3 regions of the Vulcanococcus sp. CPBay_Sum15L08_68 genome follow, and region 2 is predicted to be linked to each of the others. Evidence: predicted binding sites of a transcription regulator. Region 2 holds the regulator's gene; each other region holds the start of a gene.
The links. Region 2 encodes NtcA, which controls nitrogen genes in cyanobacteria. Its sites were predicted from a motif close to GTANCNNNNGNTAC; they were not measured.
Positions count from the first base shown of each region.

Region 1 (5,773 bases), on a different contig from region 2:
CTTCACTCTTACTGCTGTCCCGCTCGCCCTGGCGCGGGAAGTCCATGTCCCAGTACTTCCAGGTCTCCACCTCAAGGTTGCCGTTGCGCCGGCGAACACTGATGCCATGGCCAGGCGGCACCTGATGGATGCCCGCGAAGGCCGTGGTCCCGGGGACCATGGTTTGCATCAACTGGTGGAAGAGCCCTTCGGAGGTGAAACGCCGCTCGACCGCCGGATGGGCAAACAGGACCTTGAGTTCCGAGCCAAAGACCAAGCCCTGGGGTGTGATCGTCCAGTACTGGGGTTTGATCCCGAAGCGATCCCGGACCAGGTGCAACACATCGCCGGTCTCGTCGTAGATCGCGAAGGCGAACTCACCGCGCAATTGCGGCAGCGTCGCCCCTAAACCCTGCTGTTGATACAGACGCAGCAGGATCTCGGAATCGCTCTTGCTGCTGAAGCGAACACCGCGGGCCGTCAGATCAGCGCGGATCCGCTGAAAGTCATAGAACTCGCCGTTGTGGGCCATCAGGACCCGGGCGCCGGCCCCCGCCTCTGCGCTCAGGAAGGGTTGACGGGCCCGGGTCTCATTCAGATCAATGATCGAGAGGCGGGCATGACAGAAGCCCACGCCGGCTTCATCCAGCGTGCGGTAGCCAAAACCATCGGGACCGCGATGCTCCTGGATCGCAGCCATGTTGACCAACAGCTGCGGGTCAACGGGCTGATCCGCCCTGGTGCTGAAGACCCCACCAATTCCACACATCCCTTCGTCCTCCTCAGATCACATCCATGACCCGGTTGGTGCGGTCCACCATGCAGGTCAACAGAGCCATGCGCAGGAAGACCGCCCCCCGGGCCTGACTGAAGTACCAGTTGTGGGGGGTGTCATCGAGGCAAGTACTCAGTTCCGGCCCACGGGCCAGGGGATGCAACACGATGGCGTCCGGCTTGTAGGGCAGATCCCGCGTCAGCCGAAAGCTGTTGCCGTGGACCTCATAGCTATCGCCCACCCAAGCAATGGCGTTGATGTAGATGACATCCAGACCGGGGATCTCGCCCTGCAGGTCTCCGGTGCAGCGCACCTTCAGACCCGCCTGCTGCAACTCCTCCAGCTGGCCGCGATCAAAGAGGTCCTCTCTGGCGTCGTTGGCCGGGTCATGGATGAGGACCAACTCCTCCACCATCTGCGGGAATTTCGCCAGGATCCGCAGCAGTGAGCGAACCGTGCGCATGCGGCTGGGGATGCCAACGATGCCGATGCGCGCCCGCTGATCCTCGGGGACCTCAGGGGACGCCAAGGCGGGGCGCCACTTGAGCATCGTGTAGAGGTCGGCCATCGCCTGGGTGGGATGTTCATCAATGCCATTGCCGGCGTTGATGATCGGAATCCGCAGGGTGTCGGTCATCGCATAGATGGCCTGGGAGTCGGTATCGCGCAGAACGATGCAGTCGCCGTAGTTGTTGAACATGTGGGCGACGTCTTCCAGCGACTCCCCCTTCGCCAGGCCAGTCGTGGCGCGGTCGGTGATGTTGATCGAATCGCCGCCCAGACGGTGCCAGGCGCTGTCAAAGGACAGCCGCGTGCGGGTGCTGGGTTCGTAGAAGGCGTTGATCAAAATCTTTCCCTTCAACGGCGTGTTGTGGGCCGTATAGCGATCGGGATTGCTCTCAAACTTGGCTGCCAGACGAAACAACTGCAGCAGGGTCTCGGGCCGGAAGGGCTGAATCGAGATCACGTGCTGCCCCACCAGATCCTGGAGCGCCTCGCCGTCCTCTTGAATCGCCCCCAACAGGGCCTGGGGAGAGGCTGCGCCAAAGACATCCGGCCCCAGTGGATCAAAACGCACGGGTGCGTCAGCGCCGGTACTCGTCTTGACGGAGTGGAGTGCAGTCATAGCGATTAGGGGACCCAGGCCCACTGCTGCAGAACGCTGCGGCGGAATTGGTCGCACTGAGTCTCAAACCAAAATCCACCCTGCCACATCACTTTCTCCAAGTTCAAGTTGCTTAAAACGGGGCAGATTTGCGTAGCAACGGCTACACAAACGCCACTCTTCTTGCCATGGGGCATGCAAACAAAGGCGTTACCAGACATCGCCGCGCCTCCATTCGTTCCACCAAATCAGCAGAAGAACCAGCACAGAAAGCGCCAACCCCGCCACACTTCCATAAATCACCAGGCGCAACAGCGGTAGATCCACCAGCCAGCGCGGGGAGTCCGTCGACTGCGCCGCTCGGGCGGCGGGCAAGGCCAGAGCCAGGGCTGCCGCAGCAAGGGCAACACGGGTTTTGAGCGACCAACGTTTCATCCCTATCCCTCCTTCAGGGTCAACCAGTTGAAACGCTCCGGCTGGAGCTGGGTACCGACGGCCATGACCACTGCGGACACCGCCGCAGACAGCAGAGCTGCGCAGTAGGGAGCGATCAGGAAATAGGCGCCTAAGCCCACGGCGCTGCCTGAGACCATCGCCGCAATCGCCGCCCAGCGGTTGGCGCTAGGCCAGTAGAGCCCGTAGGCCACCGGCCAAATCGTGGACGCCACCAGGGCACCGGTGAAGAACAGCACAGAGGCCAGAGAGTCGAGCCGCGGCCAGGAAAGCAGCAGGGTCAACAGCCCCAAACCCAGCACCACCAAGCGGGTGGCCTGCCGCAACTGGGCATCACTCAAGTTGGGGTTCAGCAACTTGAAGACCACGTCCTCCGCCACCAAATCCGCCGTCGACGCCAAGAGGGAATCCAGGGTGGAGGTCAAGGAGGCAAAGACCACCACAAACACCAGCGCTGCACCACCGGCGCCCAAGAGCTGGGAGGCCACCACCGGGAAGAGCATGTTCACCTGGGGTAGATCCACCGCCTGCGCGAGCGCCACCAGGCCGATCGAACCGGTCACCAGCGGCACCGTCATCCAGGCCAAACCGCCCAGCACAAACGAGGCAAACACCACGGAGGCGCGGCTGGAGAAGACCCGTGACCACCAGATGTTGTTGTGAAACACCTCTCCCATGGAGAAGAGGGCGGAGTTCCAAGCAATCAACAAGCCAGCGGGCAACAGCAAATTCAGGCGCTCTGGATGCTGCGCCGCCAGTTCCCGGTGGAGCTCCTGCACCGGGAACTGCTGCAGGGCAAGAACAGCGACCAACACCAGCAAGCCCATGATCAGCAGGGACTGAATGAAGTCCGTTCCCACCACGGCGCGCATGCCGCCATAGAGGGTGTAGATCGTGGAGACACCGATGACGACAACCATCCCGAGCCGATAGTCGAAGCCGGAGAGGGCCTCCAGCAGGATCCCGGCCCCCATCGCCTGGGTCACCAGGAAGCCCAGGGTGTAGATCGCCGTGATCACCATGAAGACCCACCAGGCGGCTCGGCCATAGCGCAGGCGGATGAAGTCGCCGCTGGTGCGCCCCTTGGGCATTAGCGTTTTGATCCGCAGAGCCAAGGGTGCAAACAGGACCAGGCCCAGGCCGGCCAGGGCATAGCTGAACATCCCCCAGAGACCGTTGCGATAGCCGAACTCAGGCGCCAGCAAGGTGGTGTTTCCGGTCACCCAGGACGCCATCAAGGTGGCTGTGCTCAGGGCCAAACCGATGTTGCGGCCGGCCAGCATGTAGTCATCGGCATCGCCAGAACCCCGGCGTCCCCAGGAGACCCCAAGGGCGATCCAAAGGACCGAAAAAATCACCACCAGGGCCCAGGCGATCCCGGGGGCCAAGAAGGGTTGAACAGCAAGCGTGGGGCTGAACACCATGGCTTAGCCCTCCCCCCAGGGATCACGGCCGCGCCAATGGAGATGGCCCTGAATCACCATCACGGTGGTCGCCAAGGTGACGACACCGCCCACGACAAAAATCAACACAGCTCCTGCAAATGACTCCATGAGCGATCTCTAAAACGCGCCAAATAACCGCGACATGGATCAATCCAAGCTGGGGAGAGCGTTAAGAAAACAGCGCAGCAGTTAGGGCTGTCTCTTGGTCGCAACCTATCGATGGCCGCTGACACTGTCAGCGCAGACAACGCAGCAGACCGACGTCAAGAGGTTCACAGATTTCCAACATCGAAGGCCACCAATGGCATCAGAGCAAATGTTGGAACTTGCTAAAGAAAGCGATGCCCATGCCCCAGGGCCGGTACGGACCCAAGCAATGGCAACCTGTCCCCACAGCTCGAGTAAGCAGCCGTGGCCAAAGCCAAGACCAAAGCCAAAGCAGCCGCCAAGCCGGTCCAGGCGGAGCCCTCGGCCACCCGGATCAAGCTTCAGATTGCTGGGGCCGTCTTCGTGCCGATGCTGGGCTTGGGGCTCTGGCTCAACAGCAAGGGCTTCTTCGGTTAAAGGCCAAGGTCTGCTCGACAGCGGCCCGCCACTCCCCGGGGGCAAACGCGTGGGCGTGGCCATGGCCGGGGAGCAGCCAGGCCACATCCAGCTCCTTTAAGCGCTCCACCGAGCGGAGCTGCTCCTTGAAATCCCACCAGCAGTACCGCTCCGAAGCCACCACCACCGCTTGCTCAGGGCGCCACCAGAGGTGATCACCGCTGAAGAGCACCGAGCGGCGCTCACCCAAGAGGACCGCCATTGACCCCGCCGTGTGGCCGGGGCAGGGAATCAATTGCAACGCCCCATCCAGCGCAACCACCGCAGATCCCTGAACCTGATGCTCCGCGTCTGGCGCGGCATCGGCGTCGGCCTGGTGAATCCAACGGCTGCAACCCAAGGCCTTGGCCCAGCGCTTGTGGTCGGCCACGTCATCGCGATGGGTCAACACCAGGGCTTGAAGACCGCCCAAGGCGGCGATGCGCCGAGCCAAGGGTGCACTCCAACGGGGCGAGTCGATCAGGACGTTGCCTTCCGGCCGAACCACGAGCCAACTGCTGGCCCCGAAACTGCGGCGTGACGCCCAACCGCAGTAGTAGACGTCTCCAGCGGTATGGCGGGTGACCAGGGCCGGAAAGCCATCGCTTGGGGTCAGCCGCCGCAACTCCGGGGTCGTCCCAATGGCCGCCACCGGACAGGCCTGCAAGGCCAACAGGGCCTGACGGGTTTCGGCTGCTCCCTCGGGCTGACGAATGACCTGGGAGCTGCTGCCCGTGGGGGCGAAGTGCAGAGGATCAAATTGCCAGCAGGTGCCGCAATCAATGCACCTGTCATTGACGCTGAAGGGCCCCGGCGCGGCGTCCATCAGCAGCAGCTGGCGGAGGCCCCGCTCGCCGCGCGGTCCTGATCAAAGGGAATCGCCGAACCGCAGCCTTCAAAGAGGCCGTAGTGACGCTCGAAGTCACCCATGAACTGGAAGTGGGGAGCGAAACGGGTCTGGTGCAGCATCCGATAGGTGTTCCCGCAGACCGGGAAGACCTTGCCGGCCTCGATGCTGTGGTGCTTGTCGAACTCCAGTCGCGTGGGCGCCTGGTCGATGGAGCCGCGGTAGATGACGGCCTGACCATGGTCCTCGCAGGCATCCTCCAGTTCAGGGATGTTGAAGAGCCGGTAGGTGGCGGAGTAGAAGCGGGCCTCACCCACCAGAGCCGCCAGCTGGGGCTCGGTGATCTCCAGGGGACGGTCGCTCACCAGGCGCGGATCCGTGAAGGCCGCCCCGCGGGCCATCCGCAGGAAGTCATTCCAATAGAGCGCTCCGCCCAGGCATTCGCCGTAGAGCACCGGATGACGCTGAACGGCCGCCGGTAGGCGCCGGTCCACGTAGACGTCCGAGAAATAGAACTCCCCACCGGGCTTCAGGAGCCGCTGAATACCCCTCAAGACCGCAGGCTTGTCGGTGGAGAGATTCAAGAC
Region 1 covers NZ_JAFMFX010000048.1:7,191-12,963, forward strand. The annotation lists gene asnB (asparagine synthase (glutamine-hydrolyzing)) at 1-748, opposite strand, end outside; gene QZ189_RS08330 (aspartate carbamoyltransferase) at 762-1,880, opposite strand; gene QZ189_RS08335 (hypothetical protein) at 2,070-2,294, opposite strand; gene QZ189_RS08340 (urea transporter) at 2,297-3,736, opposite strand; gene QZ189_RS08345 (hypothetical protein) at 3,740-3,865, opposite strand; gene QZ189_RS08350 (hypothetical protein) at 4,169-4,321, shown strand; gene QZ189_RS08355 (MBL fold metallo-hydrolase) at 4,296-5,165, opposite strand; gene QZ189_RS08360 (methyltransferase domain-containing protein) at 5,165-5,773, opposite strand, start outside.
Region 1: a site for NtcA is predicted at 2,013-2,026, ahead of QZ189_RS08330 (aspartate carbamoyltransferase). Genes of this name have one in related genera too.

Region 2 (5,773 bases):
GAGCTGCCCCTCCTGCTGGGCCGCCAGGCGCACGCTGCGAGCGGGGGCCGACGCCGGGACCACAGCCAATGGACGCAGGTGTCCAGCACGGGGCGTGGCTGCAATGCTGGCCGTCATCGAGTGCATGGCTGCCGCTTGGGATCCTGAATGTAGCGGCGTTAGGCCGTCCGGCAAGCAACAAGCACTACCTGTAGTGCAAACACCCGTACCATCGAGGCACTGAGCCAGCCCGCGATGAGCAGCACCCAACCCAGGCGGGACGGCCGCAGCGCAACGGACCTGCGCAGCACGCGCTTCGCTTGGGATCCGATGGGCTTCGCCCTGAGCTCCGTCACGGTGTACACGGGCAACACGGCTGTGATCTGCAGCGTTTGCTTAGAGGAGGGTGTTCCGAAGTGGCGTAAAGGCTCCGGCAAGGGCTGGCTGAGCGCTGACTACCGGCTGCTCCCCGCCAGCACCCCCAGCCGGCAGCCACGGGAGCTGATGAAGCTCTCCGGTCGCACCCAAGAAATCCAACGCCTCATCGCCCGCAGCCTCAGGGCCTGCCTGGATTTGGAGGTTCTGGGGGAGCGGACCCTGCAAATCGACTGTGACGTCCTTCAAGCCGATGCCGGCACCCGCACCGCCAGCATCACTGGAGCCTGGGCCGCCTTAGCCCTCGGCCTGCAACGCCTGGAGCAGCGCGGAGTGCTGGAACGATCGCCCCTGGTGGGGCAGGTGGCGGCGGTTTCCGTTGGCCTCGTGGATGGGGCCGCACTCCTCGATCTCGACTACAGCGAGGACAGCCGAGCAGAAGTCGATCTCAACGTGGTGATGAATCAAGAGCAACATTTGCTCGAAATTCAAGGCACCGCGGAGGGCGCACCCTTCAGTCGCCAACAGCTTTCCAGCCTGGTTGACCTAGCGGAAAGCGGCATCGATCAACTGATGCAGGCCCAGAAGCAGGCCTTGGCAGAGGCAGCAAATTAGTTTCAATGGCTACAGGGCGGCCCTGGACTGATCCGTAGGTTCCAGGCAACTCAGTCGCGCTGAAATGGTCGTGGCAACGCAAGGATTCAGCCGCTACTCCCCTAGCCCTACGACCGGTACGTCAGTGATCGCACCGATCGCGGGGAGTCCCCTGCCGCCCAATGCCACGCTGCTGGATGTCATCCGGGGCCTGAGCGGTAGCACCACCGAAATCGTTGAGCGCGGCAAAACAATCTTTTTCCCCGGCGACCCCGCCGAAAAGGTTTATCTGCTGAAACGGGGTGCGGTCCGGCTCTCCAGGGTCTACGAATCCGGCGAGGAAATCACCGTGGCACTGCTGCGGGAGAACAGCCTCTTCGGCGTGCTGTCTCTACTGACAGGCCAGCGTTCGGACCGCTTCTATCACTCGATTGCCTTTACCCGCGTCGAGCTGGTGACGGCTCCCGCCACCTCCGTCCGCAAGGCGATCGAACAAGACCCGGCGGTTGGTCTACTGCTTCTGCAGGGTCTCTCCTCTCGGATCCTGCAAACCGAGACCATGATCGAAACCCTCACCCACCGCGACATGTCCTCGCGACTGGTGAGTTTCCTGCTGGTGCTGTGCCGCGACTTTGGTGTACCCAGCAGCGAAGGAATCACGATCGACCTGCGCCTCTCCCACCAGGCCATCGCCGAAGCAATCGGATCGACCCGCGTCACGATCACCCGGCTCTTGGGCGACCTCCGCAACGACGGCCTGGTGCAAATCGACCGCAAAAAAATCACCGTCTTCGATCCGTTGGCCCTCGCCAAACGCTTCAGCTAAACGGCTGAACTGGTGGCCGATCCCAGCTGCGTTCCAAGCCACCGCAACCGATACTGATCGTCGTCGCCCAACGTCGTGTCCGGCTGGATCCTGATCCTGGCGTTGCTGATCCTCGGGGGAGTGCTCTCCACCCTGGGGGATCGCTTGGGATCCAAGGTCGGCAAGGCGCGGCTGAGCTTGTTCCGGTTGCGGCCCAAGAAAACCGCCGTGGTGATCACGGTGCTGACCGGCAGCTTGATCAGTGCCATCTCCCTCGGGCTGATGCTGCTCGTCAGTGATCGCTTGCGCACGGGGCTCTTCGAACTCGATCAGATCGAACAGCGCCTGCGGGACAGCCGCGATGCCCTGAGCTCAAGTCGCAAGGACCTGGCCCAAAGTCGGAGCGCCCTGCGCAGCGCAGAGAACGAGCGCAGCGAGGCCCAACGCCAACTCAAGGTGGTGGCCGAGCAGGCCAGCCGGCTGCAGAAGGAACTGGCTCCCCTGATGGAGCAACGCAAACAACTGGAGGCCGAGCGCGACCGCCTCAGCCGTGACATCGCCGCGAAGGATTCCGATCTCCAGCGCAACCGCACTGAGCTCGCCAAGCTCAACAGCAAGATCAAAAGCAGCAGCCAAGAGCTCGAGCGTCTCGAACGCAACCTGATTGCCCTACGTCAGGGTGATGTGGTGATCAGCAGTGGCCAAATCCTGGAGGTGGCCAAGGTGCGGATCGAGAAGCCAAGCCAGGCCCGAGACGTGATCCACGCCCTGCTGCAGCGCACGAATTTGAACGTCTACCAGCGCGTGCTGCCAGGCGAAACACCGAACCGTCAAATCCTGTTGGTGCCGCGCAGCGACATCAGCAAATTGGAGACCACCCTCAGCAAACGCGGCGAGTGGGTCGTGAGTCTGATCTCAGCGGCCAATGTGCTCAAAGGGGAGCGTCAGGTCGTGGCATTCCCGGATGTCAGACCCAACAAACGGGTGGTGCGTAGTGGAGAACAACTGGCCACCACCGTGCTGGAGGCCGATGAGCGCTCCCCAGATCAGGTGCGTAGCCGCCTGAACCTGCTCCTCGCCGCAGCCTTTACCCGAGCCCAACGCCAAGGGGCCCTGGCCAACGGCCTGCAATTTGACCCAGCACGCCTCAATCAACTGGCTGAGGCCCTGGTCAACCGCCCCCTGGGCGAGACCGCCAAGCTCGAGGCCGTCTCCAGAGGCAACAGTGATCTGGCCGACCCGATTGCCGTCGACATTCGCTGGCAGCGCCCGCAATGACTTGGATCGGACTCGATCCCGGCCGCAGCAAATGCGGCTTGGTGCGCTCTGACCACAGCACAGGCCAGATCGAGGTTGCCGCCGTGCTCTCCCCGGAAGAGTGCTTCAAGCAGATTGCGATCTGGCGAGAACGTCCGGGTCTTGAGGGTGTTGTGCTCGGCGATGGCACGGGCAGCAAGCACTGGCAGCGGCAACTCAACGACCTTGGCCTGGCTGTCCAGGTCATCCCTGAAGCGGGAACCACCCTGGCCGCACGAGCCCGCTACTGGCAGCTGGAGCCCCCCAGGGGCTGGCGGCGATTGCTTCCCGAGGGCCTGAGGTTGCCCCCACGGGACTACGACGATGTCGTGGCTCAACTGCTGCTGGAGCGCCATTGGGGAACGGAGCTCAAGCGGGAACCTGGCTTGGTCGTCTTGCGCCAGCTCGCTGCCTAAAACCTGGCCCGCACGCTGAAGGCGTAGTCCCCACCCGCCTCCAGCTGGTAGTCCGTTTTCAACAGGAAGCGCAGCAACGCGTCCTGGATCAAGGCCCGGCCCAGGGAGGGCTCCACCTGCAGCTCGCCGCGGTCAAAGAACCAGGCGAAGGTCCACTCGAACCCTCCAGCGCTGACCTCACCCTCCAGCACCCGCTGGCTAAAGCTTTGGCGCAGCACCCGCAATTGCGCCGTTGTCGTGGGGAGGCGACTCACGCGGACTCAGGCAGTGGGTTGCTCGACCAGCTTGGCGGCAGAGGGAGCAACAAAACCGTTGAGCCTGTTACCAGCCCGCTCAAACCCCAGGCGCTGAATCAGATCCAGACCAGCCAAGACCTCATCGATGACCTCCTCGAGCACCGGCTGTTCGGCGACGGCAAAGCGGCCGAGGACGTGGCCGACAGTGCGCTGCTTACGCTCCACCGGATTCAAGGCAGGAGCGCCAATCCCGATGCGCAAGCGGGGGAACTCTTGGCCACCGAGATGGGCAATGGTGCTGCGCAGACCGTTATGCCCGCCAGCACCGCCCGAGAGCCGCAGGCGCAAGCGACCGAGGGGGAGATCCATGTCGTCCACCAGGATCAGCATCTGGTTGGGCTCGAAGCCAAACCAATCGAGAGCAGCACGAATCGAACGACCGCTGTCGTTCATGTAGGTCTGAGGCATCAACAGACGCAGGCGTTCAGCACCCTGTCCCACCTCCGCGGCGAGGGCGTGGAGCTTGGACTGCTGCTTAAAGCTGCTGTTTTGACGCTTGGCCAGCTGCTCCAGCGCCATAAATCCGACGTTGTGGCGGGTTCCGGCGTACTTCTCGCCCGGGTTCCCTAAACCAACAACAAGACTCAAAGGAGCCATGGAGTCCTTCAACCGGCCGCTTGCTCGTCGTCGGCCTTGAGTTGAGGCTGGGGCTCAGCAGAAGCCTGGGTGACTTCCGCTTCCACCGTGTCGACCGCCTTTCGGAACTCCTGCTCGAATTCCTTCGAGGCGGACTGAAAACCCTTCAGGGTTTTTCCAAGGGTGCGACCCAATTCGGGTAAGCGCTTGGGACCGAACACCAAGAGACCCACGGCGGCAATCACCGCCATCTCAGGCAATCCGATCCCAAACACGTTCATCGGATCAGCCGATGCCGTTCCAGTTGACGGTGATGCCGTCGAGGATCAGGGACTTGTTGTACAGCTGGAGGATCACCAGCAGGAACACCAGGAACAGGGCCATGAACACGCCCATCACGGGGGTCGTGCCCCAGCCGGGCACAACCTTGCCGTACTCGGAGTTCAGGGGGCGAAGCAGATCTCCCAGGCGGGTGCGTTGAGCCATGTCGGGCTGTGCTCTCTGGCAAGGAGTAGGTCTCGTTACTGTAAGGGGCCTGGCCGCCTGAGCGGCTGGCCCCGTCGAGAGTTGTGATGGAAACCACCTCCCCAGCCATGTCTGTGGCACTGGCCGTCTTGGCTGTGCTGCTGGGCCTCACCGGCTTCGGGATCTACACCGCCTTTGGTCCTCCGTCGAAGCAGCTCAGCGACCCCTTTGACGACCACGACGACTAAACCAGCTCTAACGCGACGACCTGCCAGGGCTTGAGCACAAGAGCTCCGCTCTGCCAGGTCTCAGCATTCCCCCGGCGCCAACGCCGTGGCGAGCCCAGCGTCCAGCTCTGTCGCTGAGGGCTGAGGTTCTGCAGCCTCAGCGCCAGCTGCCCTGGGGTTGAGCCGGGCCTGCAGCTGAGCACGCGGATCTGGGGATTGGCTGGACCCATGCCCTCCATCAAGTCGATCGGAGCGAAGACCTCCGCCTGCTGGGCCGCCTTTTGGGCCGGGCGAATCCATAGCGGTTCTCGAAAACGCTGCGCCAAACGAGGCACCCCGGCCGACGCCCACCCGGCTGCACAAGGGACCAACGCGAGCCGAAGCCGTTGGTGTCCGTTATCGGCCGAGGGGTCAGGCCAGGTGGGTGCTCTAAGCAAGGAGACCCCCAGCTGATCGGGGGTGGCGGAGACGCCCTGGGGCCCATCCAGCAGCACCGCCAGACCACCCGCTCCAGCCTTCGCCTGACTGGCCAGCCAACTGATGGCCGTCACTTCCCAGCGCGCCTGCTCCCTAGCCGTCAGGGGCTGGGCCGGCCGCTCAAGCACCCCCGCAGAGGTATCCGCGGCATAGCGCTGAGCAACCTGCGCCAAGGGCAATTCCAGCCGCAACAGCTCATGGCGCTGGCGCCAATCGACCGTCAAAGCCAGCTCCAGATACGGCGAGGCGGCCCGCAGCTGAATGTCG
Region 2 covers NZ_JAFMFX010000010.1:18,285-24,057, forward strand. The annotation lists gene QZ189_RS03040 (cob(I)yrinic acid a,c-diamide adenosyltransferase) at 1-117, opposite strand, end outside; gene rph (ribonuclease PH) at 235-969, shown strand; gene ntcA (global nitrogen regulator NtcA) at 1,034-1,774, shown strand; gene QZ189_RS03055 (DUF3084 domain-containing protein) at 1,850-3,031, shown strand; gene QZ189_RS03060 (resolvase) at 3,028-3,465, shown strand; gene QZ189_RS03065 (DUF3146 family protein) at 3,462-3,719, opposite strand; gene pth (aminoacyl-tRNA hydrolase) at 3,726-4,358, opposite strand; gene QZ189_RS03075 (TatA/E family twin arginine-targeting protein translocase) at 4,367-4,618, opposite strand; gene psbH (photosystem II reaction center protein PsbH) at 4,623-4,823, opposite strand; gene psbN (photosystem II reaction center protein PsbN) at 4,910-5,050, shown strand; gene QZ189_RS03090 (glycoside hydrolase family 38 C-terminal domain-containing protein) at 5,047-5,773, opposite strand, start outside.

Region 3 (5,773 bases), on a different contig from region 2:
TGGACCTGAGGTCGACGCCAGCGACCTGCCCCTGCGGCGCAGCGAGGACACACGGGTCCGCTGCTACAGCAGCCAATTCGCTGATGTGATGGAGATGCGGGCCCCCGCCAAAACCGTGGCGGCCTACCTCGATCGCCACGAAGGTTGGTTCCGCCGTTGCGCGGCCCCCATGGAGGTCAACAGCCTGGGGCAAAACGGCTATCGGCTCACCCTCGGCCGCTTCGGCAACTTTGGCTTCGAAGTGGAACCGACGATTGGCCTGGAACTCCTGCCTCAAAGCCAAGGCGTCTATCGCATTTGCACCGTGCCGCCTGAGCAGTTCCAACCGGGCCTGCGGGACCTCTACGACGTGGAGTTCAATGCGGCCCTCCGTCTGGAAGAGCAAAACGCAGAGATCCCCCAGACCGATGTGCGCTGGGAGCTGGACCTCAGCGTCTGGATCAAGCTCCCGGCGGTGATTGGCCTCCTGCCCGAGAGCCTGGTTCAGAGCAGCGGAGACCATCTACTGCGTCAGATCGTGCGCCAAATCTCCAGGCGCCTGACCTGGAAAGTCCAAGAGGACTTCCACGCCACCCATGGGCTGGACTGCCCGCCAAGACGGCGGGCCCAGTTCTGATCAAGCGGGGCGGTTTTCCCAGATCTTGTTGAGGATCTGCATCCCGCTCACGGCTTGCCAAAGAAACAGGGTGAAGACACCCATGTTCAGCATCACGTGCAGCTTGCGGGCGATCAGATTGCCCTGCTGCATCAGCGGGGACAGGGCTGCTGCCATCGCGAGTCCGCAGGTCATGGCGATGCCCACCAGCAGGTGAGGGCCGACGAACAGCTTGCCGTTGTTCAAGTAGGTGACGGCCATGCCGCCAAAGGTGCCCAGCACCATCACCGCCAAGACGGCACTGCCATAGAGGTAATGGCGTTTCGCGAACTGCCCCTTGATCAGGGTCTTACGCGCTTCGGCATCAGCGGTACGCGTTTTCTTGGCCTTGATGCCAAGGAACATCGCGTAGCCGCTCAGGGCCAGCAGGCCCCACATGGCCAGCGGGTGCAGGAAGTTGAGATTGAAGGCGAGAGCTTCCGGCATGGAGCGCTGGCGTGGTGGACGGACCGCGCGACGCTAGATCAGTGCAGGAAATGGCGGCGGCCCGTGGTGACCATCGCCAGGCCCAACTCGTCGCAGGCGGCAATCGAGTCCGCGTCGCGGACGCTGCCCCCGGGCTGAATCACGGCCGTGATGCCGTACTGGGCCGCCAAGCGAACGGTGTCATCGAAGGGGAAGAAGCCATCGCTGGCCAGCACGGCTCCACGGGCCTTGTCCCCAGCGGTCTCCAGGGCAATCTTGGCCGAACCCACGCGGTTCATCTGACCGGCGCCGATGCCAAGGCTTTGACCGCCGCGGGCCACGGTGATGGCGTTGGAGCGCACGTGACGCACCAAGCGCCAACAGAAGGCCAAATCCGCCAGTTCTTGGGGGCTGGGCTGACGCTTGCTGACGACCTGCCAAGCGGTCTCGTCGACGGGCTGATCGTCCAGGTCCTGCACTAGCAGTCCACCCAGGACGCTGCGGAGTTGTTGCCGGCTGGCCCGCTCAATCGCCTCCGGTGCCAACTCCAGCAAACGCAAATTGGCCTTCGCCGACAAGAGCTCGCGGGCTTCCGGATCAAAGGAGGGCGCAACCACGCACTCCAGGAACAGGCTGGTCAAATGCCCTGCGGTGGCGCCATCGACGGGACCATTGATCGCAACAATGCCGCCAAACGCCGAGAGGCGATCCGCATCCAGTGCCCGCTCAATCGCATTGGCGCTGCCTGTCCCAGTGGCCACGCCGCAGGGATTGGTGTGCTTGACCACGACCGCCGCAGGCTTGAAGGCGTTGCCCCCCGCAGGCTGTCCGCCGTAGCCGAACTCGCGCACCGTGGCGAGGGCGGCCTCGAGATCGAGGATGTTGTTGTAGCTGAGCTCCTTGCCCTGGAGCTGCTCGCCCGCACCCAGGCCAGCCCCAGGCTGGGCGTACCAGGTGGCGCTTTGGTGGGGATTTTCGCCGTAGCGCAGGCTTTGGCGCGCGGGCAACTCCAGGCTGAACGTGCCGGCGCTCTGCGATGCCAGCTGCGCACTCAGCCACTGGCTGATGGCGGTGTCGTACTCAGCGGTGTGGCTGAAGGCTTCCAGGGCCAGCTGACGCCGCAGCTCAGGGCTAATCGCTCCGGCGGCCAGGGCCTTCAGAAAGGCGGGATATTGCGCCGGACTGGTCAGGACCGCCACGTCCGCATGGTTCTTGGCGGCTGCGCGCACCATCGCTGGCCCGCCGATGTCGATGTTCTCAATCGCCGCGTCCCAGCTGACATCGGGCCGAGCAATCGTCTCGCGGAAGGGATAGAGATTGACCACGACCACATCGATCGGGGCAATGCCCTGGTCAACCAGATCACTCTGGTGGGAGGAGTCCGAGCGCTTGGCCAGGATTCCGCCGTGAATCCGGGGGTGCAGGGTTTTCACGCGTCCCCCAAGGATCTCGGGGGCACCGGTGTGCTCAGCGACCTTGGTCACCGGAACCCCAGCGGCCGACAACGCCGCTGCCGTACCGCCGCTTGAAATCAGCTGATAACCAGCCGCCAACAGCCCCTGGGCCAAGGGCACCAGCCCTTCCTTATTGGACACGCTGAGCAGGGCCGTGGGCGCCATGGCGATGCAGAGGTCGGCAGAAGGTCCAACCTACGCAGGAGCAGCTCCCGGATCCGCCCATGACCAGCCATCCCGACCAGCTCCAACTCGGGCCTGAGAACGCGCAACAGCGACTCGTTCTGCTGCACGGCTGGGGAGCCGATGCCGATGACCTCCTGGATCTCGGGGAACTGCTCGTCAACCCAGAGACCAGTGTTGTCGCCCTGCGGGCGCCAGAGCCCCACCCCTATGGGAGCGGACGGCAGTGGTACGACCTGCAGCCCATCGATTGGGACGCCCTGCCCGCAGCACGCTCCGGCCTCCAAGCCCGGCTTCTCGCCCTCGCCGAGAGCGTCCCCCTCGAGCGGACCGTGCTGCTGGGGTTCTCCCAGGGCGCAGCCATGGCCCTTGATGTCGGCACAGCACTGCCCTTGGCCGGCATCGCCGCCTGCAGCGGCTACCCCCATCAAGGCTGGCAAGCGCCGTCTGCCTGCCCCCCCGTGCTCCTGACCCATGGCCGCCAGGATCCGGTGGTGCCGTTCATGGCCAGCGAAGAACTGCTGCAGCAACTCCAAGCCAGCGGACAGTCAGCGCAATTGCTGGCCTTTGACGGCGGCCATGGCATCGATGAATCGCTCTTCCCTGAGCTCAAACGCTTCATCACTGAGCGGATCGCGCCCAGCCAAGGCCTGCCTCAGTGAGCAACAAAAAAGCCGGCCCCATCGGGAGGCCGGCTGATGCCCTTCTGAAAGCAGAGTCTGAGAATCAGACGAAGGCGTATTCGTACTCTTCCATTTCTTCCCAGTCGTCGGCGGCCATCGCCTCGAGACCAGCAAAGAGGTTGTCTTCGCCAATGCGATCGACGATCTCACGCAGGGAAGGGAAGAGGAAGTGGTTCTCCTCGGCGTATTGGGCACTAAACAGACCTTTTTCGCCCCAGAAGAAGCGGTCCGTGGTGTGCTCGTTACGACGCACGTTCACCAGAGCGGGAGGAACGATCCCTGACTCGGCGATGTAGCGACGGGCAGCCGTCACAGGCTTGTATTCACCGGTCTCGATGTTGTGAACACCGACATGGGCCAGGACTCGCTGGCCAGCAAGCCGGCGGCGGCTGATGCGCTTGCGCTTTTTGGACATGGTTCAGGAACCCCGAAGGGCGGAGGGGACGAAGAGACGAAGGCAAGAGACCTTCAACAACGCCCAAACGTCTGACAGCCCAAACTGACAGCAAAGCGAGCGTTGGCGTTCAACCAGCAAAGAGACGTGTCTCTCCTGCTGTAACCTCGATGCAACAAAGTTGCAACCAAAGGCAGAAGCCATCGCCGTGCTGCCTGCGTCAGGCCGCTCGGTATTGGTCGATACCCAAAATCTTAAGACTTTTTCTCGGATTTGAACCAAGTCTCCGAAAAAAGTTCCGTTTAAGGCCGTGGACCACCACCAGAACGCCGCCTAGATGCAAGTCTCCAAGCGGTTTCTCGCGCTGCTGAAACAGCAACTTGCCCAATTCGCAGATCGTCCTGATCTGCGGTCATTGGTGGTGTACGTGGCCCTCCCCAGCGCCAGTGGAGAACCCTCCCTGCTCTCGATTGGCGGCTGGCCCAAGCAAGTCTTGGCCCTCGAAAGCGATGCCAGTAGGCCATCGCCAGACGAGCGCAGTACGCGCCGTTGGCTCGCCCTGCGAGATGGGCCGCTCCTGCTTGGAGCCCTGCGAATCGACACCGACTGCTGGCCCTGGCCCACGCCCCTGAGTGATCGGCTGGAAGCAACAGCGCTCTGCCTCACCGAAGCGCTCAAGCTCGATCTGGAGCAACAACGACTCGGCCGTCAACTGGCCCTGCGGGACGACCAGCTCAAGCTGCTGGTCCATCAACTGCGCAATCCCCTGGCGGCCCTGCGCACCTTTGGACAACTGCTCAGGCGTCGACTCGATGGCGATAGCGCCAATCAAGCGTTGGTGGACAACCTGCTGAGCGAGCAGCACCAGATCAATCGCTATCTCGAAGCGATCGATCAACTCACCCAAACTCCGCTGCTGCCCCCCGCCCAAGACGGCCTGCAACCGCTGCTGCTGCCGCCAGCCTTCAGCAGTGAGGACCTGCACTCCCTCAACCAAGTACTGGAGCCCTTGCTGGAGCGCGCCGCTGGAACCGCCGCCCTGCAAGGCCGGCGCTGGGTGCCGCCTGGAGAGCTTCCGACGCAAGCGTGCAATGCCGCGGCCGTCTCCGAAATCGTGGCCAACCTGCTGGAGAACGCCTTCCGCTACAGCCGCCCTGGTGGCGGCGTCGGCCTGGTTTGCCAGGAGCAGGGCGATCAGCTCGTGCTGGCGGTTTGGGACGAAGGGCCCGAAATCCCCAGCGCCGAACGGGAGCAGATCTTCCGCAAAGGGGAACGGGGCAGCACCGGCCTTGCCCTCGACGGCAGCGGTCTGGGGCTGGCGCTCGGCCGGGACCTCGCGGAACGCATCGGCGGTGCACTGGAGCTACGGGTGCCGCCCTCCGGTCTCGATCCCAAACTGCCCAGCGCTGGCAATGCCTTCCAACTCAGCCTGCCGAAACGGCCAACAGCAACAGGATCCAACTAAGGCTCCACTCCACGCAGGCGCCGTAGCTGTCGCCGCTGTGACCGCCCAAGCGCCGGCCCAACACCCAAGGAATCAGCATGGCCGGCAGCACACCGAGCCAGCCCAACCCGGCCCATGGACTGAGCCCGAGTCCCAGCAGCAGGCCGCTGAGGGCAAAAGCCAACAGCAACGAGGGCACCAATTCAGCCAGCAGACCCTGCCAATGGCGCAGGTGAAAAGCCGCCGTGCCCTCGCTCTGGCGCAGATAGGGAAACCACTGCATCGCAAACAGCGGTGAAACCCGCGCCCAAACCGAAGCCCAGACCAGGGCGAAAGGCGCCAGGGGGCCAAGCCAGGCCAACGCCGCAGCGCGCAGCAAGAGAGCCACCAACAGCGCCTGGACCCCGCTCGCCCCAACCCTGCTGTCGTCCATGGCCTCCAGACGGCGTTCAGCAGGGGCGGCCAGGCCATCGGCCGTATCCATCAGCCCATCGAGATGCAGCCCGCCGCTCAGGCTGATGCCCAGGGCCAAGACCAGGGGGATCTGCACCAGCG
Region 3 covers NZ_JAFMFX010000047.1:7,985-13,757, reverse strand. The annotation lists gene QZ189_RS08290 (DUF1997 domain-containing protein) at 1-616, shown strand, start outside; gene QZ189_RS08285 (DUF4079 domain-containing protein) at 617-1,081, opposite strand; gene purH (bifunctional phosphoribosylaminoimidazolecarboxamide formyltransferase/IMP cyclohydrolase) at 1,120-2,679, opposite strand; gene QZ189_RS08275 (dienelactone hydrolase family protein) at 2,739-3,359, shown strand; gene QZ189_RS08270 (DUF3155 domain-containing protein) at 3,424-3,795, opposite strand; gene QZ189_RS08265 (HAMP domain-containing sensor histidine kinase) at 4,193-5,239, shown strand; gene QZ189_RS08260 (adenosylcobinamide-GDP ribazoletransferase) at 5,199-5,773, opposite strand, start outside.
Region 3: a site for NtcA is predicted at 4,007-4,020, ahead of QZ189_RS08270 (DUF3155 domain-containing protein). Genes of this name have one in related genera too.